Regions from separate parts of the Mesorhizobium sp. WSM4307 genome, predicted to be linked through region 1. Evidence: riboswitches for the same ligand, from Rfam matches in the RefSeq annotation. Region 1 holds a riboswitch; the other holds the start of a gene.

Region 1 (11,970 bases):
CTCACGCATTTGCGGCTGCCGATGCCTGCGACCATCATGGCTTCACCCAGCTCCATTGGGTGACCGGCATTGCCGGCCGCCAGGCCTGCATCGAGCCGACCGGAGATGCGCGAGAGATGTTTATCCGGGTAAGATCGCCGCCGAGCTTTGTGTGCTGCGCGAGAAGAAAGGCTTCCATCTCCAGCGTCACAGCGTTGGCGACGAGCCGGCCGCCGGAACGCAGCGCCTTGATGGCAGCGTTCAACACGCCGGTATCGCTGCCGCCGCCGCCGATGAAGATCGCGTCCGGCGTGTCCAGTCCGGCCAGCGCCTTGGGCGCGCTGCCTTCCACCACGACAAGGCCGGGAACGCCACAGGCGGCGGCGTTGCGGTGGATGCGGGCGGCGCGGGTCGGATCGGCTTCGATGGCGATCGTGCGCATCAAGGGGTGCGCCAGCATCCATTCGATGCCGATGGAGCCAGAGCCGGCACCGATGTCCCACAGCAATTCGCCGCGCCTCGGCGCCAGCGACGACAGGGTGATGGCGCGGATTTCGCGTTTGGTGATCTGGCCGTCATGGTCGAACAGGTGGTCGGCAAGACCAACCGTGAGCGGCAAGACGCGGGCTTGCGGGTTCGAATCAATTTCGATCGCCAGCACGTTGAGTGGATTGATGTTTTCGACGTCGAAGGCATCCGCGCGGGCGGCGCGCTGGTTCTCCTTTGGCCCGCCCAGCGCCTCAAGAACCGTCAACCGCGAGGCGCCGAAATCGAGTTCGGTGAGTAGGCGGGCAATTGCATCAGGCGCTTCGGCATCCGACGTCAGCGCCAGGATGCGCGCATTGGGCTGCAGCAGCGGCCGGATCAGGTCGAGCGGCCGGCCATGCAGCGAGACGATCTCGATATCCTGCAGCGCCCAGCCAAGGCGGGCGGCGGCCAGCGAAACCGCCGGCGGCGCGGGGATGACATGCATCTCCCGCGGCTTGACCTTGCGGGCGAGGGTGGCGCCCACGCCGTGGAAAAAAGGATCGCCGGAAGCGAGCACACAGACGTTTCTGCCGGCAAGCGCCAGCACATCGGCCATCCCGGCATCGAATGGCACCGGCCAGGGCCGTGGCTCGCCCTTGGCGAAGGACTCGACCAGCGCCAGATGCCGCTTGCCGCCGAAGATGATCTCGGCCTTGGCAATCCGCTGCTTGGCCTCGTCGCCGAGACCCGCTAAACCGTCCTCGCCGATGCCGATCACCGTCAGCCATTTCGGCCTGGCGCCGCGCGAACTTTCAGCAGGCATGATGACCCACCGCATTCTGATCCTCGGCGGCACCACGGAAGCCCGGCAACTGGCCGGCAAACTGGCGGTATGCGCCTCGGTCACGCTGTCGCTGGCCGGCCGCACGGAAACCCCGATCGCGCAAGGCGTGCCCGTGCGAAGTGGAGGCTTTGGCGGCGCAGAGGGGCTGGCCGCCTATCTCCGGGAGACCAGCACCGATCTGCTGATCGACGCCACACATCCTTACGCGGCGCGAATCTCCGCCAATGCTGCGCAAGCCGCGCGGCTGACCAGTGTGCCGATCCTTGCTTTGCGCCGCCCCGGCTGGGAGCCAGTCGAAGGCGACCGCTGGACGCTGGTCGATACAACAGGCGATGCCGTGCGAGCGCTTGGCCCGGCGCCGCGGCGCGTCTTCCTGGCGCTTGGCCGGCAAGAGGTTGCTGCCTTCGAAGCAGCCCCCCGGCATCACTACCTCATTCGCAGCGTCGATCCGGTCGAGCCGCAGCTGGCCGTGCCGGATGCGACCTATCTGCTGGCGCGCGGGCCGTTTGGCGAGGCGGAAGAACGCGCGCTGCTCGAAAAGCATCGCATCGACGTGGTCGTCTCCAAGAACAGCGGCGGCGCTGCCACGTACGGCAAGATTGCCGCCGCGCGATCGCTTGGCATCGAGGTGATCATGGTCCGCAGGCCTGATCTGCCGGAGGTGCCTTCGGCTCAAACCGTCGATGAGCTCGCCGCGATGGTGGATCATTTCGTCGAGCCCGCTGCCGAGCGTGGCGTGTAGACCAGCGCCGGTTTGTCGCCGCGCTTGATGATACGGGTTTCCGGCGAGCCGATGATGATGCAGGTCGCCATGTCGGCCTTTTGCGCGTCGACATCGGCCAGCAGATAAACCTCGATGCGCTCGTCCGGGCGGCCGGCGGCGCGGCCGAAAATGACTGGCGTGGTTCCGGGCAGGATCGCGGTCAGGCACTCGAAGGCGCGGCCAAGCTGCCAGGGGCGCGCCTTGCTGATCGGGTTGTAGAGCGCGATGACGAAGCCGGCGCCGGCCGCCGCCAGCAGACGCAGCTCGATCAGGTCCCACGGCTTCAGATTGTCGGACAGCGAAATGGCGCAGAAATCATGACCGAGCGGGGCGCCGATACGGGCGGCGACAGCGAGCATTGCGGTGATGCCAGGCACGACGGCCACATCGACCGCGCGCCATTCGGCCGGGCCGGCCTCGATCGCCTCGCAGACGGCCGCGGCCATGGCAAAGACGCCGGGATCGCCACCGGAAACCACGGCAACGTCGTGGCCCTCGGCGGCCTTGATCAAGGCATCCTTGGAGCGGGCGAGTTCCTCGCGGTTGTCGGACGCGACACGAGCCTGGTCCGGGCGCAGTTCGAGCCGGTCGAGATAGGGCTTGTAGCCATAGAAGAACTTCGCTTCGGCCACGGCGCGGCTGGCTTCAGGGGTGACCTGATCGGCATTGCCGGGCCCGAGACCGATGACGGTGAGACGGCCGCTCATGCCTGCGCTCCCAACGCCCCGGGCCGGCCGGACCAGCCGGCGACCAATATGATGGCGAAATAGGGCGCCTTGTCGTCCTGTTTGTCGGCGAGCTTCATCGAGACGCTGCCGGCCATGGTGCCGCGCTCGACATAGACGGCGCGGGTCAGCTTGCCGGTGGCTTCCAGCGCACGCCTGATCTTGGGCAGATTGCGGCCGACCTTCATGATGACGGCGGCATCGGTGTCGGCCAGCCGACGGGTCAACTCGAATTCGCTCATCGTGCCGGGCAGCACGGTCAGCACGTCATCGCCCTGGACGATCGGAACACCGGTCTGCGACCAGCAGCCGGACATAGCGGTGACGCCGGGAATGACCTCGGTCGGGAAACGATGGGCGAGACGCACATGCAGATGCATGTAGGAGCCGTAGAACAGCGGGTCGCCTTCGGACAGGACGGCAACCATTCGGCCTGCTTCGAGATGTTCGGCGACCTTTTGCGCCGACTCCTCGTAGAAACCGGTAATCTGCGAGCGATAGTCGTCGTGATCCTTGTCGATCTCGGTGGTGACGGGATAGAGCAGCGGCAGTTCCAGCATATCCGGGCGGAAGCGCGCCTCGACGATGGCCCGCGCATTGCTGTTGTTGCCGCGCTTGGCGAAATAGGCGACGACATCGGCTTCGGCCAGGGCCCGCGCGGCCTTCAGAGTCAACAGTTCGGGGTCGCCGGGACCGGTGCCGACGCCAACGAGCTTGCCTTTGGGAAGCGCGTTCACAGGCCGGGCCTCGCCAGGGAATTGAGCGCGGCGGCGGTCATGGCGCTGCCGCCGAGCCTGCCGCGCACGATGGCATAGGGCACGCCGTAGGAATTCTCGGCCAGCGCATCCTTCGATTCGGCGGCGCCGACGAAGCCCACGGGCATGCCGATGATGGCCGCCGGCTTCGGTGCGCCGTCGCGCAGTTTCTCCAGGAGATAGAAGAGTGCGGTCGGCGCATTGCCGATGGCGACGACGGAGCCGGCCATGCGTTCGCCCCACAGGTCGATCGCGGCGGCGGAGCGGGTGTTGCCGATGGCTTTGGCAATGTCGTGCGTGCGCGGGTCGCGCAGTGTGCAGATCACCTCGTTGCCGGCCGGCAACCGGGCGCGGGTCACACCGTGCGAAACCATTTCCGCATCGCAGAAGATCGGCGCGGCGGCGGCAAGAGCGCTGCGCGCGGCGGTGACGAAGTCAGGCGAGAAAACGAAATGGCTCGATGCTTCGACCTGGCCGCAGGCATGGATCATGCGGATGGCGACATCGGCCTCGGCTTCGGAGAAGCGCGAAAGGTCCGCCTCGTCGCGGATGATGGCGAAGGAGCGCTCGTAGATCGCCGTGCCGTCGTGGATGTAGTCGTAGGCGGCCATGCTCATTTCCGTTTTTTTAGTTTGGGCCTGTCGGTAAGTCTCGGCGATTGCCGCCGGCCCGAGCCTTGTCAGGCAAGCAGCGGCGGTCTCGCCCTGAAATCGTGCGCTGCGGATCACCGCGGCGACGTGACCGATGCCGCGCGCGGCGTCATAGCCCGGCCTGTAGCCGGCAGGAAGAGCCTTTGCCGTCGCGTTCACGACAAGTCCGGCTCCATTTTCGCCGCCGACGATTGTGAGCGCCGCCGGGCCGGGATGCGCGCAGCCCTTGGCGCAGCCGGAAACGTGCATGGTGAAGTCGAGGATGTCGGCGTTTTCGGCGGCGATCGTCTCGGCGATGTCACGGGTGGCGATGCGGCCGGAGGCGCAGGCCGGCGTGCCGGGGCAGGCGGCGATGCGCGTGCGCGGGTCGGCGGGGGAGGTGACGAAGCCGAGGCTGGCAGCAGTGGCTTGGAGAGACGGATCGGTGTCCGAGGGTTGGCCGAGGAAGAGCATCGCGCGGCCTGGGGCGAGGCGGATTTCGGTGGTGCCGAGGGTGACGGCGCTTTGGGTGAGAACGATGATTTTGTCGGCAGGCATGCTGCCGTAGGGAAGGGCAATGCCGAGGCTGAAAGTGTCGCCGGCTAATGGGAAACGGCCGATAGGTTTGCGCGAGGGGGAGATGTCCGGCAGGACAGAGGAGGGCGCCTCGCGCAAACTTGGCAAGCATAGCCAATCCGCAAGAGACACCAACTGCCTTTCCGACAAGTCTCTTGCGTGAGCCTCGCGGCCTTTCTCTGCGACCATCCTCAGCACTGCAACGGCAATGTCGCGCGCCGCGTCGTCGCTTACGGTGGCGAGCAGCTTCGCATTCTGCCCATCACCCGCAACAGACACCTGCCACCGAACCTCGGCACCATTCCGCACCGCCTTCAGCCGCGCATCGGCCGTCACCGCATCCAGCGTCAGCTGCCCGCCGCCGTCCACCACGACAGACACTTTCGGTCCCAGCCTTGGCGTCAGCCCAGCATCCTCGATCGCCGCCCTGACCCGCTCAGCCAGCGGTTGCGGATCGGCGATCTCCTGCGGGTCGATCCCCGCCAGCGGCCCCGTCTCGACCGGCACGCCGGTCCGCACCGCAATGCCCAGCGCATCGACTTCCGCTGCCAGCAGCGTTGCGCTGTCCTCCGTCAAGCCACGTATCTGCAAGCTGCCACGCGCTGTCACTTCCATGACGCCGTTGCCATGCCGCAGGGCGGATTCGGCCAGACCGATCAACAGCTTCGGCGACAATCCTTCAGAAGATGGGCCTCCGGCAACCGGGTTGAGCCGCACCAGCAGCCCATCGCCGGTCTGCATCGGCGCCGACAGGGCCGGACAGGCGCCGCGACGTGAGAAGGCGTTCATGCCGCCACTCCCAGCGCTTCGGCCTCGGCAATCAGCGCGGCGAGATCGTCGTCGATGGAATTGCGCAAGGGATGCCAGAGGCCGCGCCGGCGCGCCGAGAGAAAACGCTCGGCAATGACTTTCGCGGCCGCCGGGTTTTCCCGAAGGATAAAGGCGCGGACTTCCGCGTCGCCGACATAGGCATCGTGCACGGCCTCGATCAGCGCGCCTGAAATGGCATGCGTGGTTTCGGCGAAGCCGACCAGCCGGTCGACCGTCTCGGCGAATTCGGAGGCGCCGCGCGGGCCGTGCCGCATCTGGCCTGATATGAAGCGCGCATTGACGGCGCGGGCGCGCACCACGCGAGATACGGCCTCACCGACCGACCGCGGCTTCGGCTTTTGCGGGTCCGTCGTGTCGAGCACGATGACATCGGCATTCCGGCCAAGGGCGGCAAGCGCGGCCGAAAAACCACCGATGAAGGCGACGTCGGCGGAGCCTTCGAGAATGTCGCGGCCGGGGTCGTCGCCGGTGTGGACCAGAAGATCGGCTTCGGCGATGCGGGTTTCAAACGCGCCCGGCGCCGAGATGCCTTCGCCGCCGGCGCCGCCATAGGCATGCGAGGTGGCGTCGAGATAGGCGCGGCCGATCTCTTCGCGCGCTGCCCAGTCGCCGCCGGACAAAAGATCCTCGACGCCGGCGCCATAGGTGCCGGGCGAGGTGCCGAAAATGCGCGGGCTAATCCTGCCGTCCGCTCGGGTCCGGGCCGCGAGCGGGTTTTCCGAATCGTCCTCGTCGCGGGCGGCGACGGCGTTGGCAGCGGCGTCGATCAGCGCGATCTGGGTCGGGAACATGTCACGGAACAGGCCCGATATGCGCCAGGTGACGTCGACGCGCGGGCGGCCGAGCGTGGCCGGCGGCAGCACTTCGATGCCGGTGATGCGGCCGGTGGCGGCATCCCATTGCGGCCGGCAACCCATCAGCGCCAGGCCTTGTGCGATCTCCTCGCCGCCGGTGCGCAGCGAGGCCGAGCCCCAGAGATCGATGACCAGCGAACGCGGCCAGTCGCCATGCGATTGCAGGTAGCCGCGCACCACTTCTTCGGCCGCCGCCTTGCCCAGATCATAGGCGGTCGGCGTCGGCATGGTGCGGGGATCCGACGTGAACAGATTGCGGCCGGTGGGCAGCACGTCGGAGCGGCCACGCGTCGGCGCGCCGGCCGGGCCGGCCTTGACGTGGCGGCCGTCCAGCGCGGCAACCAGCGCTGACCTTTCAGCCTCGGCACTTTGGCGGCGCTTGGCGTCGGCCTCATCGTCGGGCGCGCGGCCGTAGATATGCAACCCGTCCTTGATGGCGAAGTCCTTGAGGTCGCAGAGCCAGGCATCGATGCGGCGCAGCGCCTCGTCGGGTGCGTCGGTCCCGGCGACACCGGCTTCTGCGGCGAGGCCGGTCTTTTGCGCCGTGTCGACGATCAGCTTGGCCAGGCGGTCGCGGCGGCGGCGGTCGAGGCCGTCGGCTTGGGCGTATTCGTCGACCAGGCGTTCGAGCCTGTGCTGATCCTCGTCCAGCCCGGCGCCGGTCAGCGGCGGCGGCAGATGGCCGAGGGTCACGGCGGCAATGCGTCGCTTGGCTTGTGCTGCCTCGCCGGGATTGGAGACGATGAAGGGATAGATCACGGGCAGGGCGCCGGTGACGATCTCGGGGAAGCAGCTTTGCGACAGCGCAACGGTCTTGCCCGGCAGCCATTCCAGCGTGCCATGAGCGCCGACATGAATCAGGGCATGCACACCCAGCGATTCGCGCAGCCACAGGCCGAAGGCGATCAGGGCGTGGCGCGGCGGCAGCGTTGGATCGTGGTAGTCGGCGCGGCGATCGGCGGAGCGGCCGCGGTCTGGAGCGAGGGCGACCGTAATGTTGCCGAAGGCGGCGGCGCGGAAGGGGAAGCTTGCTGAGGTCGTTTGTGAAGGTTGGCGCGAGGCGCCCCCCTCTGTCCTGATGTCCGGCAGGACAGAGGGGGGCGCCTCGCGCAAACCTGTCTTGTCTTCCGCTTTCCCCCACGCCGCCTCAACAGCAGTCATTGCCTCGACAGGCAGGTCTCGTGAAAGGTCGAGATACTCATCCACCCCCAACCCATCATCGCCCCGCTCCAGCAAATCCAGCAGTTCGCGCGGCGATTGCGGGATCCCTTCAACCGCATAGCCCTGTTCCTTCAGGTCATGCAGCATCGCCAGCACGCTCGACGGCACGTCGAGGCCGACAGCATAGCCGGTACGGCCGGGAGCGCTTGGGTAATCCGGGATCAGAATGGCCAGCTTGCGTTCGGCGCGGGGCGTGTCCTGCAACTTGATGAAGGCTGCCACGCGGTCAGCCACCTGCGCGACGCGATCCGGTTCCGGCCGGTTGGCGAAGGCGCGGTGGCCAAGCGCGGGATCGACATCGCTTTCGCCCTTGAAGGAAATCGCGCCGGCGAGGATGCGGCCGTCCAACTCTGGCAGGACGACATGCATTGCGAGGTCGGCGGGCGCCAGGCCGCGCTGGTTGCTTTCCCAGACGTCGCGGCGGGTGGTGGCGACGATGACCTGGAAGACCGGCACGCCGGCGCGGTCGAACAGGGTTTCGACGCCGGGCTCGGCGCCGGAGGCGAAGGCGGTCGCGGTGATGATGGCGGCGGGTCTGAGCGTGGCGAGCGCGGTTTCCGCGAAGGCCAGGGATGTCGGGTCCTTGAGGCTGGAGACGAAGATGGGGACAGGCGTCATGCCGCGCGCGCTCAGCGCTTCAAAAAGCGCGTCGATCGGAGCGACGTCGGCGGCGAGAAGCATCGAGCGGTAGAAGAGAATGGGCACGACCTTTCCCTCGCCCTCGAGGGCGAGGGGGACGACGCCGCGGCCTGGCTCGTAGTAGCCGGCCTTCGGCACCGCCACCGGCTCAACCACAGCCGCGTCCTGTCCAGCCAGCCTGGCCAGCCTCTGCACCAGCGCGCCCATATTGGCCGGGCCGCCCTCGCGGAAATAGCCGAGCAGGTCGTCCAATTCCCGGCGCGGCAGCGTCGAGGCTTCGATCAGCCTGATATCCTCGTCATGGCTTTCGCCCGGCAGCAGCGCCAGCTTGATGCCGCGCTCGCGGGCGGTCGAGGCCAGCTGGTCGCAGCCATAGCGCCACCAGTCGTAGCCGCCGAGGATGCGCACCAGGATGATCTTGGCGTGGCGGGCGACGCTGTCGACCCAGAGGTCGACGGACATCGGGTGGCGCAGGTCGCGCAGGGCGGCCAGCCGCATCGAGGGCAGGCGGGCGGCATCCGCCTTCCAGGCGGCCGCCAGTCCGGCGAGGTCGCTGTCGGTGAAGGACAGGGCCACGATATCCGCCGGCGTCTGCCGCAGATCGACCGGCTCGGCGAGATCGTCGAGCGAGGCGGAGGTCGTGGTGAGGATATGCATCGCGGCCCGTGTCTGAAATCAGCCGGCGAGTATACGCTCGATTGCCGGGCGGTTCAGCCCCTTGAGGCCGATGACGACCAGGCGCGAACGGCGGTCGTCCTCGGCGGTCCAGGCGCGGTCGTAGTAATGATTGACGCGCGGGCCGACCGCCTGCAGCAAGAGCCGCATCGGCTTGCCGCCGACCTCGACGAAGCCTTTCACGCGCAGCACGTTTTCCTGTTCGGCGGCGGCGGCCACGCGCTGTGCCAGTTCGTCCGGATTGGCGATCGAGGGAATGTCGACGATGAAGGTGTCGAAGTCGTCATGCTCGTGGTCGAAGGCGCCGTCATGATGCGACTTGCGGTTCTCGATGTCGTCCTCGACGGCGAGACCAAGTCCGAGCAGCACGGAGGGATCGACCTCGCCATGCGAGGTCGGCACGATCTTCACGGCACGGGCGGAGTGTTCGCCGATGATGGCGTTGGCGCGGGCCGAGCCGGCGGCGTTCATCAGATCGCTTTTCGACAGGATGATCAGGTCGGCGCAGGCGATCTGGTCCTCGAACAGTTCCTCGACCGGGTCGTCATGATCGAGGCTGTCATCTTGCGCACGCTGCGCCTGCAAGGCGTCCATGTCGTTGGCGACACGGCCTTCGGCAAGTGCGGGACCATCGACCACAGCGATCACGCCGTCGACGGTCACGCGGCTCTTCACCGTCGGCCACTGGAACGCCTGGACCAGCGGCTTGGGCAGGGCCAGGCCCGAGGTCTCGATCAGTATGTGGTCGACCTTCGGGTTGAGCGACAGGATCTGGTCGAGCGCCGGCACGAAATCGTCGGCCACGGTGCAGCAGATGCAGCCATTGGCGAGTTCGACGATGTTTTCCTCCGGGCAGGTGTCGATGCCGCAGCCCTTCAAAATCTCGCCGTCGATGCCGATGTCGCCGAACTCGTTGACGATGATCGCAATGCGCTTGCCGCCGGCGTTCTCCAGGAGATGGCGGACCAGCGTCGTCTTGCCGGCGCCGAGGAAGCCGGTGACGACGGTACAGGGGACGCGGGTGACGGAAGCGCTCATGATCAGTCCTTCAACAGGTCGAGGGGAGGAATGCGGGCAACGAGGCCGCGCTTGAGGGAAGCAGGCCGGTCGCGCCATGGAATGAGGCCGTCCGTCGAGGTGGCGAAGAGTTTGGCGCCGGCGACGAGGTCGGCGCCGCTGGTCACGGTCAGGTCGCCGAAGACGTAGCTCCAGCAGCCGTCGCGTAGGATCGCGGCGCTCAGCCGGCGCTTGCAATTGCCGAGACATTCGACCGTGTGGATGCGGATGTTTCCATCAGATGCGGCGCGGCGTGTGTCGTCAGCCAAGAGTTCGCCGGCGCGGGGATGGGCGTCGGAGCCAGTCTCGTCGCGGCACGAGGCGCAGACGATCACCGTGACGCCGGCCAAGGCTTCGCCGTCGGCGGACGAATTGTCCTCTGTGCCAGCCGAAAAACTGCCGTTCTGGTCCAAAAAACCGGGCTCCTTGCCCGGAAACCCGCCGGGCGATCGGATTCTTTTGTCGCAGACGGCAGGTCTCCTGGCTCGCGGGTTATCGCCTTGGGTGCCGCCTTCCCGGGAACATCCCAGTGGCTTTCGGCCTTGGCTCGTCGCTTACAGTTGCGGGGACAGCCGCGGATTTGAGATTTTTCACCTCTCACCGCATTCCCTCTTAGCCCCTGCCGTTGCGGGCAAGGGACCGTCTGGAGCGGATTTAGGCTTTTGCAGGCAGCGGTGTCAACGCACGGCTACGACATGGCGATGTCGGCAAGCGCCAGGCCCAAATCGCCGGCAGGCGTCACTTCCATGCGTTCAAGGCCGAGCCAGCCTTGCATCTGCTTCAGTTCCTCGGAGAGCTGCGCGGCGGTCTCGGGCGGTGCCTTGGGCTCGGCGTAGGCGGCGTGGACGCGCAGGACGCTGGCTGGCCGGTCGGCCTTGAGGTCGACACGCGCGACGATCCTGTCGCCGAGCAGGAAAGGCAGGACGTAGTAGCCGTATTGGCGCTTCTCGGCGGGCGTATAGATCTCGATGCGGTAGTGGAAATCGAACAGCCGCTCCGAGCGCGAGCGCTCGAAGACGACCGGGTCGAACGGCGCCAGCAGGGCGCGGGCCTCGATCTTCCGGGGCAGGCGGGCGTCCTTATGAAGGTAGGCCGGCTTGTCCCAGCCTTCGACGCGCACCGGCAGCAGTTCACCCAACTCGACCAGTTCCTCCAGCCGGCCTTTCATGTCGGCCGGCGACAGCCGAAAATAGTCGCGCAAATCGCCTGATGTCGCCACCCCGTGGGCGCGGGCGGAAATGCGCAGCAATTCGCGGTGCGCGTCCTCGGCGGCCGGCACCGGCAGATCGAGGATCGCCTGCGGCAGCACGCGCTCGGGCAGATCATAGAAGCGCTCGAAGCCGCGGCGGTGCGCCGTGGTGATGCGGCCGGCCCAGAACAGCCATTCGAAGGCGTGCTTGGCATGGCTCCAGCCCCACCAGCCGCCCGAACCTTTCTGGCCTTCCAGCGCCGAAGCCGCGATCGGGCCGCGCGCGACGACCTCGCGGTAGATCTCTTCTATGTACGCGGCATGCTCGCGGCCCCATTTGGCCAGGCCCAGATACATCTCGTCGCCCTGCTCGGCGCGTTGCATGCGCCAGCGCATCAGCGGGTAGGTCTCGACCGGCAGGAACGAGGCCTCATGCGCCCAGTATTCGAAGACCGTGCGCTTGCGCGTCACCGCGGCATTGTCGAGCAGCGCCAGTGGGTAGGGGCCGAGCCGCGAATAGAGCGGCATGTAATGCGCGCGCACCACCGCGCTGACGGAATCGATCTGCAGCAGGCCGGTGCGGGAGAGCACACGGGCAAAGTGGCGGCGATCGGGTGTGCCATTTGGGCGGGGATCGAGAAATCCCTGTGCGGCGAGCGCAATACGCCGGGCGGCGGCAAGCGAGATCTTTTCCTTCATGCAGCTGTCACTCTAAGGGCGTTTCGACCGAGGTCCGACGGGTGATTCCAGCCCATGCTAGCAGGGT
Region 2 (11,970 bases), on a different contig from region 1:
TGCTGTGGCTGGCGGTGGTGCCGGCGGCCTGCACCTTCCTCGGCCTGATCATCGCCGTGCTCACCGACAAGATCTGGTGGGGCACGATCGCCAAGAGCCTGATTTTCCTGCCGCTGGCCATCTCCTTTGTCGGCGCCAGCGTGATCTGGAAGTTCATTTACGAATATCGCGGCGAGGGCCAGGTGCAGATCGGCCTGCTCAACGCCATCATCCAGCATTTCGGCGGCCAGCCGCAGGTGTGGATATCGCTGCCGTTCTGGAACAATTTCTTCCTGATGATCATCCTGATCTGGATCCAGACCGGCTTTGCCATGGTCATCCTGTCCTCGGCGTTGCGCGGCATTCCGGAAGAGACGCTGGAGGCCGCGGTCATCGACGGCGCCAACCCGTTCCAGATCTTCTGGAAGATCATGGTGCCGCAGATCTGGGGCACCATCGCCGTTGTCTGGACCACCATCACCATCCTGGTGCTCAAAGTTTTCGACATCGTGCTGACCATGACCAACGGCCAGTGGAACAGCCAGGTGCTGGCCAATCTGATGTTCGACTGGATGTTCCGAGGCGGCGGCGATTTCGGCCGCGGCGCAACGATCGCCATCATCATCATGATAGCGGTCATCCCGATCATGGTCTGGAACATCCGCCAGGCGAACAAAGAGACGGGAGGACATTGAGATGGCCGTCGCGACCGGAAAATCCTTCGCCAGCCGTTTCGGCGTCCACATAGCGGTGCTGGTCTTCGTTGCCATCTGGACCATTCCGACACTCGGCATCCTGGTCTCGTCGCTGCGCGACAAGGACCAGATAGTCGCCTCGGGCTGGTGGAATTCATTCGCCAGCTCCAGCCAGACCGAGGCCGGGCGGCTGCCGCCCGCCACGGCGCAGACCCAGAAGGACGGCAAGTACGTTCTCGAGGGCAACATTTTCGGCGATGGCGCCAAGCGCAACATCAGCGCCTTCGGCGTCAAGGCGGCCGCTCCGACGCAATATCCGGCCGGCTCATCGGCCGACCTGGGTGAAGGCGTCACCCTGCAGGTCAATGCCGACGGCAGCTTCGTCATGACCTCGCCCAAGGCGTTCGAAGGCGACCGCGGCCAGCGTCTCTACTATGCTTCGTCGGCGCCGCCGAAATTCACCCCCGACAACTACCAGACGGTGCTGTTCTCGGAAGGCATCGGCCGCTCGTTCATGAATTCGCTGACCGTCACCATACCGGCGACGGTCATCCCGATCCTGATCGCCGCCTTTGCCGCCTATGCGCTGGCCTGGATGCGGTTTCCCGGCCGTGCGCTGCTGATCGCGGTCATCATCGGCCTGCTGGTAGTGCCGCTGCAGATGTCGCTGATCCCGCTGCTCAAGCTCTATAACGGCGTCGGTACTTTCTTCGGCGTGCCGTCGAAGACCTATCTCGGCATCTGGCTGGCGCATACCGGCTTCGGCCTGCCCTTCGCAATCTACCTGCTGAGGAGCTATATCGCCGGCCTGCCACGCGAGATCATGGAATCGGCCCGCATCGACGGCGCCAGCGATTTCGAGATCTTCGTCAAGATCGTGCTGCCGCTGTCCTTCCCGGTGCTGGCCTCCTTCGCCATCTTCCAATTCCTGTGGGTATGGAACGATCTCCTGGTGGCGATGGTTTTCCTTGGTACGGCACCCGACCAGATCGTGTTGACGGCCAAGCTCAACGCGCTGCTCGGCTCTCGCGGCGGCAACTGGGAGATCCTGACGACATCGGCCTTCATCACCATCATCGTGCCGCTAATCGTCTTTTTCTCACTGCAGCGCTATTTCGTCCGCGGGCTGCTCGCCGGCTCGGTGAAAGGAGGCTGAAACCATGCAATCCGCTTTGAAAGCCAGTTCGAACCCCGACCTCGCCATCGATCGCGACTGGTGGCGAGGCGCGGTGATCTACCAGATCTATCCGCGCAGCTACCAGGATTCGAACGGCGACGGCATCGGCGACCTCAAGGGCATCATCGGACGGCTGCCCTACATCGCCGCGCTCGGCGCGGACGCCATCTGGATCTCGCCCTTCTTCAAATCGCCGATGAAGGATTTCGGCTATGACGTCTCGGACTATTGCGACGTCGACCCGATGTTCGGCACGCTGGCCGATTTCGACGCGCTGACGGCGGAGGCGCACCGGCTGGGTCTCAAGGTGATGATCGACGAAGTGCTGTCGCATACGGCCGACATCCATCCCTGGTTCAAGGAAAGCCGGTCGAGCCGTAGCAATTCCAAGGCCGACTGGTATGTCTGGGCGGACGCCAGGCCCGACGGGACGCCGCCCAACAACTGGCTGTCGATCTTCGGGGGGTCGGCCTGGCAGTGGGACACCAGCCGCCAGCAATATTACCTGCACAATTTCCTGGCCGAGCAGCCCGACCTCAATTTCCACAACCGTGAAGTCCAGGATGCGCTGCTCGACGTCACCCGCTTTTGGCTGGAACGCGGCGTCGACGGCTTTCGCCTCGACACGATCAATTTCTACTTCCACAGTCAGGGCCTGGAAAACAATCCGCCGCTGCCGCCGGAAGAACGCAACGACCAGACCGCGCCGGCGGTCAATCCCTACAACTACCAGGACCATCTCTACGACAAGAGCCGCCCGGAAAATCTCGGCTTCCTCGAACGCTTCCGCGCTTTGCTCGACGAATATCCGGCAACCGCCGCCGTCGGCGAGGTCGGCGATTCGCAGCGCGGGCTGGAAGTCGTGGCCGCCTACACGGCCGGCGGCAAGCGCGTGCACATGTGCTATTCCTTCGACTTCCTGGCGCCGGAAAAGATCAGCGCCGCCAAGGTGCGCTCGGTGCTGGAAGCCTTTGGCAAGGTCGCCAGCGACGGCTGGTCGTGCTGGGCGTTTTCCAACCATGACGTGATGCGCCCGGCCTCGCGCTGGGCCGCCGGCGAAGCCGACCCTGTCGCCTATCTCAAGGTCATCTCGGCATTGCTGATGTCGCTGCGCGGCTCGGTCTGCATCTACCAGGGCGAGGAACTCGGGCTGGGCGAGGCCGAACTGCGCTTCGAGGACCTGCAGGACCCCTATGGCATCCGCTTCTGGCCGGAGTTCAAGGGCCGCGACGGCTGCCGTACGCCCATGGTGTGGGATGGCGGCGCCAGGAATGGCGGCTTTTCCCAGGCCAAGCCCTGGCTGCCGGTGCCGGCCAAGCATCTGGCGCAGGCGGTCAATGTCCAGCAAGGCGACCAGGCTTCGCTGCTCGAGCACTATCGGCGCTTCCTGACCTTCCGCCGCGCCCATCCGGCTCTGGCCAAGGGCGACATCACCTTCATCGAAAGCGAGGGCGACACCGTCGCCTTCACGCGCCGCGCCGGAAACGAGCAGGTTGTCTGCGTCTTCAACCTGGGCGCCAAGCCGGCCAAGGTTGACCTTGGCAGCCGATCACTGCAACCTTTGCCGGGACACGGGTTTTCGGGGCAGGCGAGCACCGGTTCGATCGAGCTTGGCGGCTACGGCGCCTGGTTCGGGCGCATAGACTGAAATCTTTGAGGAAATCACTGGGAGGACACCAATGGCCGATGTCAATCTGAGACAAGTGAAGAAGTCCTACGGCAATCTCAACATTCTCCACGGCATCGACCTCGATATCAAATCGGGCGAGTTCATCGTCTTCGTCGGTCCATCGGGCTGCGGCAAGTCGACCTTGCTGCGCTCGATCGCCGGGCTCGAGGAAATCACGTCGGGCGAACTCAAGATCGATGGCGACGTTGTCAACGACGTGCCGCCGTCCAAGCGCGGCATCGCCATGGTGTTCCAGTCCTACGCGCTCTATCCGCATATGACGGTCTACGACAACATGGCGTTCTCGATGAAGATCGGCAAGGAGAACAAGGCCGAGATCGACCGCCGCGTGCGCCAGGCGGCGGAAATCCTGCAATTGACCAAGTATCTCGACCGACTGCCCAAGGCGATGTCGGGCGGCCAGCGCCAGCGTGTCGCCATCGGCCGCGCCATCGTGCGCAATCCGAAAGTGTTCCTGTTCGACGAGCCGCTGTCGAACCTTGACGCCGCGCTACGCGTCGCCACGCGCATCGAGATCGCCAAGCTCAAGGAATCGATGCCCAACACGACGATGATCTATGTCACCCACGACCAGGTCGAGGCGATGACGCTGGCCGACCGCATCGTGGTGCTGAAGGACGGCCATGTCGAACAGGTCGGCACGCCGATGGACCTTTACAAGAAACCCGGCAATCTGTTCGTCGCCCAGTTCATCGGCTCACCGGCCATGAACATCCTGCCGGCAACCATCGACAAGACCGGCAACCCGACCGTCGTCAGCCATGTCGGCGGCCGCAAGGCGGCGGTGCCGATCACCACGCCGGCCTCGGCCAAGGGCGCGGCGGTCAGTTTCGGCGTGCGGCCGGAAGACCTGATGATCGCCAGCGGCGCGGACTATCTGTTCGAGGGAACGGTCGACTATGTCGAGCAGCTCGGCGAGGTCCAGCTGGTCTATGTCGATATCGGCCGCGCCGACCTGCCGCTGGTGACCAAACTGCCGGGCAATGTCGAGGTCAAGCGCGGTTCGACATTGCGGCTGAGCGCCAATGCCGAGGACCTGCATATCTTCGATGCGGACGGACATTCCTTCGCGCTGCAAAAGCCGGAAGCAAAAGCGGCTTGAGGCCGCCGGTCCTGCTGGGTCAAGGCAACAAAAAAGAGCGGCGGGCCAGGCCCGCCGCTCCTTTTTTGGAAATCAGCTACGGCTGTTAACGGCCGAAGAGGTTGCGGTCGCTGCCCTGAGGAGCGGACTTCTGCGCGTCGCCCGACGAATTGAGCAGCTTGTAGACAGGCGAGCCGCTCTCGCGGATCGAAGCCGTACGCGAGTTGTCAATCGAAGTTGCGGCGGGCGAAGTCACGGCGGGCTGGTTGGCGCCATTGGAACCAAAATTGTCGCTGCCCGCGAAAGCGCTGCCGGAGATGGCCAGAACGGCGGCGGCAGCAAGGATGATCTTGTTCATGTTAGTCTCCTGAATTTCTGGATTTCACGGGAACGGCCGGCATCGCCGCCATTCCCGTAAACCGGCATTACTTGCCGAAGAGGTTGCGGTCAGCGCCCTGCTGAGCAGGCAGCTGGGTGGCCGGAGCCGACTTGTCGACCGAAGCCGTGTAGGAATGGTCGGCCGCAGCGGCCGACTGGTTGGCACCGTTGGAACCGTAGTTGTCGCTGCCAGCGAAGGCGCTGCCGGAAATGGCCAGGACGGCGGCGGCAGCAAGGATGATCTTGCTCATGTTAGTCTCCTGAATTTCTCAAGGTCGGCCAGAGCGGCGGGCGAAAAGCCCGCTGTCGGCCGGGATCTGTTGTTAGTTGTTGCCGAAGAGGTTGCGATCGGCGCCCTGGGCAGGCGTCTGAGCAGCCGGCTCCGACTTGTTGGTCGAAGCGGTGTACGAGCTGTCGACAGCCGTGGCTGCGGCGGCATTCGAACCATAGTGGTCGCTACCAGCAAAGGCGCTGCCGGAAATAGCCAGAAGGGCGGCGGCAGTGAGAACAATCTTTTTCATTTTTGGTACTCCAGTATTTTTTCCGTCCGTCTAGCGGCGTGTCTTGGGATTGAAATCGCGTCGTTCGGACAGGCCCGATGTGGGAAAGCCAGTTCGCCGTTTCCAATCACGAAGTTGTTCCGTGTGGACCAAGAATCCACCACTTGAAATTGTGCCAGGGCTTCCGAGCCATGCATTTTTCTTTTTGATATCAACCACTTAGTAAACGCCAGCCGCAAGGTCACAGACTGTATCGGAGGTCCATCGTTCACACCGTCCTGCACGCACCGTCAACAGAAACGAACCGTTCGGTTCGATTTTAGAGTCTGCTAATAGTCACTTTTCGAAACCGTTAACCTCTTTTGCCCCAGTTCCGGGTCGATTTTGACAGCCGGCACAGCTATCGGCGGAGGCGATTTTCGTGACCGCTGCCCGTGACCTGATCGTTGCGCATGCGTGTCGCGCCGCATGGATACGATGTCGCTTTCATGCCGATGTCGCAAACGCTGTCGTGATTAGATCATGTCATCTCAGGTGCCGCTTCGTGACGACGGGGCGGAGAATTGGGAAGCCGGTCAAAATCCGGCGCTGCCCCCGCAACGGTGGTGGAGTTCAAGTCGCAACGGGAGACCACTGGGCAAAAGCCTGGGAAGGTGTCGCGACCGTCCGCAAGGACACTCCAGAGCCCGGAAACCAGCCCGAGATTTTTGAACTCGACTGATCGCGGTGGGCGGTCAAGAGGCGGATCGCGCGTGCCCGGCTTTCGCCGAGCTGCGTCTCATCCTTCCTCAATCACCACCAGTTCAGTCCTTGAAGTATGAGGACAGGACATGGATGCGCGCAACGATATGCTGAGGCTGTTGAATGGCCGCAGAGAGGGCTTCTCGCTCGAGCAACCCTTCTATACCGATCCCGATTTCTTCAAGCTCGACATGGAGCTGATCTGGTATCGCGACTGGCTGTTCGTCGGCCATGATTGCGAACTGCCCAAGCCCGGCAGCTTCATCACCGTACAGATCGGCGACTACCCTGTCGTGCTGGTGCGCGATCAGCAGGGCAAGATCAACGCCTTCCACAATTCCTGCCGCCACCGCGGCAGCCGCGTCTGCAACACCGACAAGGGCATGGCCGCCAAGCTGGTCTGCCCCTATCACCAATGGACCTATGAGTTGGACGGAAGGCTGCTGTTTGCCCGCCAGATGGCAGACGGCTTCGACAAAAGCCAGTTCGGCCTGAAGCCGGTCGCCTGCGAAAGCGTGGCCGGCTATATCTTCATCTGCCTGGCCAAGGAACCCGCCGACTTCGCGCCGATGCGGGCGATGATCGAACCCTATCTCAAGCCGCACCGGCTCAGCGAAGCAAAGATCGCCTTCGAGAGCACGATCGTCGAGAAGGGCAACTGGAAGCTCGTCTGGGAAAACAACCGCGAGTGCTATCATTGCGCCGGCAATCACCCGGAACTGTGCAAGACCTTCCCGGAAGCCCCGACGGTGACCGGCGTGCAAGGCGCCGACAGCGATCCGGAAATGCTGGCACACTGGGCCAAATGCGAGGCGGCCGGGCTGCCGAGCAAGTTCCGCATCGATCCGGCCGGGCAATACCGCGCCACCCGCGCGCCGCTGCTGCGCGATGCGGTCAGCTACACGATGACGGGCAAGCGGGCGGTGAAGAAGAACCTGTCCGACAGCGTCTCGGCCGACCGCATCGGCTCCTTGCTGCTCTATCACTATCCGACGACGTGGAACCACATCCTCGGCGACCATGCCGTCACCTTCCGCGTGCTGCCGATCAGCGCCACGGAAACCGCGGTGACGACCAAATGGCTGGTGCACAAGGACGCAGTCGAGGGCGTCGACTACGATCTTGCCGAACTCACCCATGTCTGGACCGAGACCAACGACCAGGATCGCCGCATCGTCGAGGAAAACGCCTTCGGCATTCTGTCGCCGGCCTATGAGCCCGGCCCCTATTCGGAGCTGCACGAGGGCGGCGTGATCCAGTTTGTCGAATGGTACGCGTCCTTCATCGGCCCACGGCTTGCCGAAGACGGCCGGCCGGCCCTGCGCAGTGTCGCCTGAGAGGTTTGGGGATGAACGCGATGACGGATCTTGGCCTCTATCGCCATCTCGATCAGATGGCGCCCTGGAACGACAGGCTGCAGGTGCTGGAAGTGATCGGCGTCAGCGACGAGGCGCCTGACGTCAAGACCTTCACCTTCCGCTCCGACAACCAGACCTGGTTCCGCTACAAGCCGGGCCAGTTCGTGACGCTGGAACTGCCGACGTCGGACGGACCGCTGATGCGCACCTATACGCTGTCGTCGTCGCCGTCACGGCCGTTCTCGATCGCGGTGACGGTGAAGGCGCAGGCCGGCAGCATCGGCACACGCTGGATGTTCGATCACCTGGTGCCCGGTTCGCACGTCAAGGCTTATGGGCCGAGCGGCGACTTTTCGCTGCACAGCCACCCGGCGGCCAAATATCTGTTCATCTCGGCCGGTTCCGGCGTGACGCCGATGATGTCGATGCTGCGTTGGCTGAACGATTGCGCGCCATGGACCGATGTCGGCTTCGTCAACTGCGCGCGGCGCGCCGAAGAGATCATCTTCCGCAAGGAACTCGAACTGCTCGGCGGCCATATGCCGGGCCTGTCGCTCGGCTTCATGATCGAGGAGCGGTCGAGCCGCGAGGGCTGGTATGGCCATATGGGCCGCATCGACGCGATCCGGCTGCCGCTGCTGGCGCCCGATTTCCGCGAACGCGAGATCTTCTGCTGCGGTCCGGATCCTTTCATGCGCGCCGTGCGCGGCATGCTTGAAGCCGCTGGCTTCGACATGACGAAATACCACCAGGAGAGCTTTGCAGCCCCCGCGGTGGAGGAAGTCCCGGCGCCGTTCGCGTCGCCCGCGGAAGACGGCGTTGCCGTTCCCATCGAGGCAACACCGATCCGCTTCGCGCTTTCGGACGTCGATGCCGAGTGCATCGCCGGCCAGACCGTGCTGCAGACGGCGCGTTCGTCGGGCGTGCGGATCCCCGCGGCCTGCGAATTCGGCCTGTGCGGAACCTGCAAGGTGAAGAAAGTCTCGGGCGCCGTCGAGATGAGCCACAATGGCGGCATCCTCGATCACGAGATCGATGACGGCTTCATCCTCGCCTGCTGCTCGAAGCCGCTTTCGGCTCTCGAAATCGAGGCGTGACAACGTCGGGCGGCCCCGCCACGGCAGCCTTGCCAAGCAGTTGCAGCTGTTTCCAAGACCCTGGCGACCTCGGTAGGGCGCGCGTCAGGATCGGCTTATAAGGCGTTCTCGTTCGGCTTCGTCACCCGCCGCAGCGTCAGATTGATCCTGCCGCCGTTCTTGAGCAGCGCCGAGGTCGAGGGATAGATGCGGTCGACGCCGTGGAAGGCGAGACGGCCCTCGCCGCCGAGCACGACGACGTCGCCGCTCTTCAGCCTGAACGATTTGGTGGCGCCGTCGCGCGTCGTCTGGCCGACCCTGAACAGGCAATCGTCGCCCAGCGAGACAGAGACGACAGGCGCCGAGAAATCGGCCTCGTCGCGGTCCTGGTGCAGGCCCATCTTCGCGTCGGCCGTGTAGAAATTGATAAGACAGGCCTCCGGCGGATTCGGATAGCTCGACACCTGCCGCCAAAGATCGAGCAGGCCCTCCGGGATCGGCGGCCATGGCTCTCCTGTCAGCGGATGCGTCGGCTGGTAGCGATAGCCGCGCTCCTTGTCGGTGACCCAGCCGAGCAGGCCGCAATTGGTCATGCGCACGCTCATCTCCTTGCCGGTGCGCGGCATGGCAGGGACGAACAGCGGGGCCTGCTGGACGATGCCTCTCACCTCTTCGACCAGCGCCTCCTGAACAGCGCGGGAGAGATGGGCCGGCATGTGACGGACGCCTTTGGGCAAAACGAGCATGAGGTCGGTGATAATCCGGTTGCTGCTTTGACCTTGAAGAATGCCACACGGAGGCGCTGACAACGACCCGAAAACGTTCTGGCAGACGGATCAGTCGTCGCCGACGCGGCCGCGCAGCTTCTTGATCGTGCCGCGTCCAGCCTTGCTCTTCAGCCGCCGCTCCACCGCGCCTTTCGAAGGGCGCGTCTTCTTGCGGGGTGGCGGCGGCGGTTCGGCTGCCTTGGCGACAAGCGCCGTGAGCCTCGCCCGGGCGTCCGCCCGGTTCTGCTCCTGGGTGCGGAAGCGCCCGGCCTCGATGACGATGACGCCGTCCTTGGTGGCGCGCTGGCCGGCAAGCTTGATCGTGCGGGCACGCACGCGTTCCGACAGGCCGGCCGCGCCGGCCGCGTCGAAGCGCAGTTGCACGGCGGTTGCCACCTTGTTGACGTTCTGGCCACCGGGCCCCGACGAGCGGATGAAATCCTCGTGCAGGTCACCGGGATGGATCACGGCTTCGCCCGATATGATGATGTCGTCGTCGATCGGCATGCCGCAGTCATGGCGCGGCGGCGGACAAAAGAAAAGGCCCGATCGAAATCGGGCCTTCAATGGTGCTGAGCGACGTGACGATTACTCCGCCGCTTCCTGCATGCGTGGCGCCGCACCCATGACGGTTGCATCGACATGCGGCTCGAATTTCTCGAAGTTGACGGCGAACATGCCGACCAGTCTTGCCGCCTGGCGGTCATAGGCGGGCTTGTCGGCCCAGGTCGAGCGCGGATCGAGAATGGCGCTATCGACGCCAGGCACCGCCACCGGCACCTCGAAGCCGAAATTGGCATCGGTGCGGAATTCGGCTGTCTTCAGCGAGCCGTCGAGCGCGGCGGCCAGCAGAGCGCGTGTCGCCTTGATCGGCATGCGCTTGCCGGTGCCGTAGGCGCCGCCGGTCCAGCCGGTGTTGACCAGCCAGCAATCGGCGCCGTGGCTGGCGATGAGCTCGCGCAGCAGATTGCCGTATTCCGAGGGGTGGCGCGGCATGAACGGAGCGCCGAAGCAGGTCGAAAACGTCGCTTCGGGTTCGGTGACGCCCTTTTCGGTTCCGGCCACCTTGGCCGTATAGCCGGAGAGGAAATGATACATCGCCTGCGCCGGGGTCAGCCGCGCGATCGGCGGCATCACGCCGAAGGCGTCGGCGGTCAGCATGATGATGTTTTTGGGATGACTGGCGCGCCCGGTCTTCGAGGCGTTAGGGATGAAGTCGAGCGGATAGGCGCAGCGTGTGTTTTCGGTAAGGCGGCCATCGTTGAAGTCCGGCACGCCGTCGGCGTCGAGCACGACATTTTCCAGCACCGTGCCGAAGCGCTGCGTGGTGGCGAATATCTCCGGCTCGGCTTCAGCCGACAGCTTGATCGTCTTGGCGTAGCAGCCGCCTTCGAAATTGAAGATGCCGTGCGGGCCCCAGCCATGCTCGTCGTCGCCTATCAGCGTGCGCGACGGATCGGCCGACAGTGTCGTCTTGCCGGTGCCGGAAAGCCCGAAGAAGACGGCCGCTTCGCCGGCCGGCCCCTCATTGGCCGAACAATGCATCGGCATCACGCCCTTCTGCGGCAGCAGATAGTTGAGCATGGTGAACACCGACTTCTTCATCTCGCCGGCATAGGAGGTGCCGCCGATCAGCACGATCTTGCGGGTAAGGTCGACGGCAATCACCGTTTCCGCGCGGCTGCCGTGGCGGGCGGGGTCGGCGCGGAAGGACGGCAGGTCGATGATCGTCATCTCCGACACGAACTGTTCGAGCTCGGCCTTGTCCGGACGGATGAGAAGATTGCGGATGAACAGCGAGTGCCAGGCAAACTCGGTGATGACGCGCGTCGGCAGTTTCAGCTCGGCATCGGCGCCGCCGACGAGGTCCTGAACATAGAGATCCTTGTCCGCGGCGTGAGCAAGGAAATCGGCGAACAGCGTTTCGAACTGGGCCGGCGAGATCGCCTTGTTGTTGTCCCACCAGACATGCGCCTCGGTGTTGGCGTCGCGGACGACGAACTTGTCCTTTGGCGAACGGCCTGTGTGCTGTCCGGTCTCGGCGACCAGCGCGCCATGCGCGGTCAGCCGGGCCTCGCCGCGCCGGATCGCCGCCTCGTAAAGGGCGGCCGCGCCAAAATTATAGCGCACCATACCGGTGGTTTTCAGGCCGATACGATCGATCGGGCAAGCAGGATTGCGTTTGCCGACTTCCGACATTGGTGTCCCTTCTACGATTTGCCGCATCTTTGCCGGCGCATTTCCGGCACGCCCACCGAGCGGGCTGAGATGGTCAAAACCAGAAAAGCCAAATGATATCAAATCATTAATCGATTTAAAAATTTTGAAAGTTGTTTAAATCGTTTATATATGCGAAAAGTTTCACGGTTGCCCAAAGGATTGGCGATGTTCGTTCGTCCAATCCATGTCGAGGTAGGATTGTGGCCTGCGGCACCCCGCGCGTGACAGCGGACAAGGCCTATGCCACATTTTGTACCTAATTTGTCCTGCAAAAGCCCCTTCTCTACGAAAGAAGGGACAGCTCATGA

Evidence for each region. A riboswitch is a leader RNA that binds a small molecule or an ion and turns the genes downstream of it on or off. The one in region 1 is predicted to bind cobalamin.
Region 2: another riboswitch for cobalamin. It lies ahead of FJV83_RS12825 (aromatic ring-hydroxylating dioxygenase subunit alpha); the one in region 1 lies ahead of FJV83_RS11710 (DUF1636 family protein).

What each region holds. Positions count from the first base shown of each region.
Region 1 is NZ_VFTB01000004.1:338,949-350,918, forward strand. Features, by position in the region: gene FJV83_RS11665 (cobalamin biosynthesis protein) at 1-38, opposite strand, end outside; gene cbiE (precorrin-6y C5,15-methyltransferase (decarboxylating) subunit CbiE) at 35-1,270, opposite strand; gene FJV83_RS11675 (cobalt-precorrin-6A reductase) at 1,272-2,033, shown strand; gene FJV83_RS11680 (precorrin-3B C(17)-methyltransferase) at 1,997-2,761, opposite strand; gene FJV83_RS11685 (precorrin-2 C(20)-methyltransferase) at 2,758-3,516, opposite strand; gene FJV83_RS11690 (precorrin-8X methylmutase) at 3,513-4,145, opposite strand; partial or broken gene cobG (precorrin-3B synthase) at 4,152-5,528, opposite strand; gene cobN (cobaltochelatase subunit CobN) at 5,525-8,941, opposite strand; gene cobW (cobalamin biosynthesis protein CobW) at 8,960-9,997, opposite strand; gene FJV83_RS11710 (DUF1636 family protein) at 10,000-10,428, opposite strand; cobalamin riboswitch at 10,468-10,674, opposite strand; gene FJV83_RS11715 (winged helix-turn-helix domain-containing protein) at 10,704-11,903, opposite strand.
Region 2 is NZ_VFTB01000005.1:17,715-29,684, reverse strand. Features, by position in the region: gene FJV83_RS12860 (sugar ABC transporter permease) at 1-674, shown strand, start outside; gene FJV83_RS12855 (carbohydrate ABC transporter permease) at 676-1,830, shown strand; gene FJV83_RS12850 (alpha-glucosidase family protein) at 1,835-3,499, shown strand; gene ugpC (sn-glycerol-3-phosphate ABC transporter ATP-binding protein UgpC) at 3,531-4,643, shown strand; gene FJV83_RS12840 (DUF680 domain-containing protein) at 4,729-4,980, opposite strand; gene FJV83_RS12835 (DUF680 domain-containing protein) at 5,048-5,251, opposite strand; gene FJV83_RS12830 (DUF680 domain-containing protein) at 5,324-5,521, opposite strand; cobalamin riboswitch at 6,016-6,217, shown strand; gene FJV83_RS12825 (aromatic ring-hydroxylating dioxygenase subunit alpha) at 6,331-7,578, shown strand; gene FJV83_RS12820 (hybrid-cluster NAD(P)-dependent oxidoreductase) at 7,599-8,696, shown strand; gene FJV83_RS12815 (alpha-ketoglutarate-dependent dioxygenase AlkB) at 8,792-9,421, opposite strand; gene arfB (alternative ribosome rescue aminoacyl-tRNA hydrolase ArfB) at 9,512-9,949, opposite strand; gene FJV83_RS12805 (phosphoenolpyruvate carboxykinase) at 10,031-11,641, opposite strand.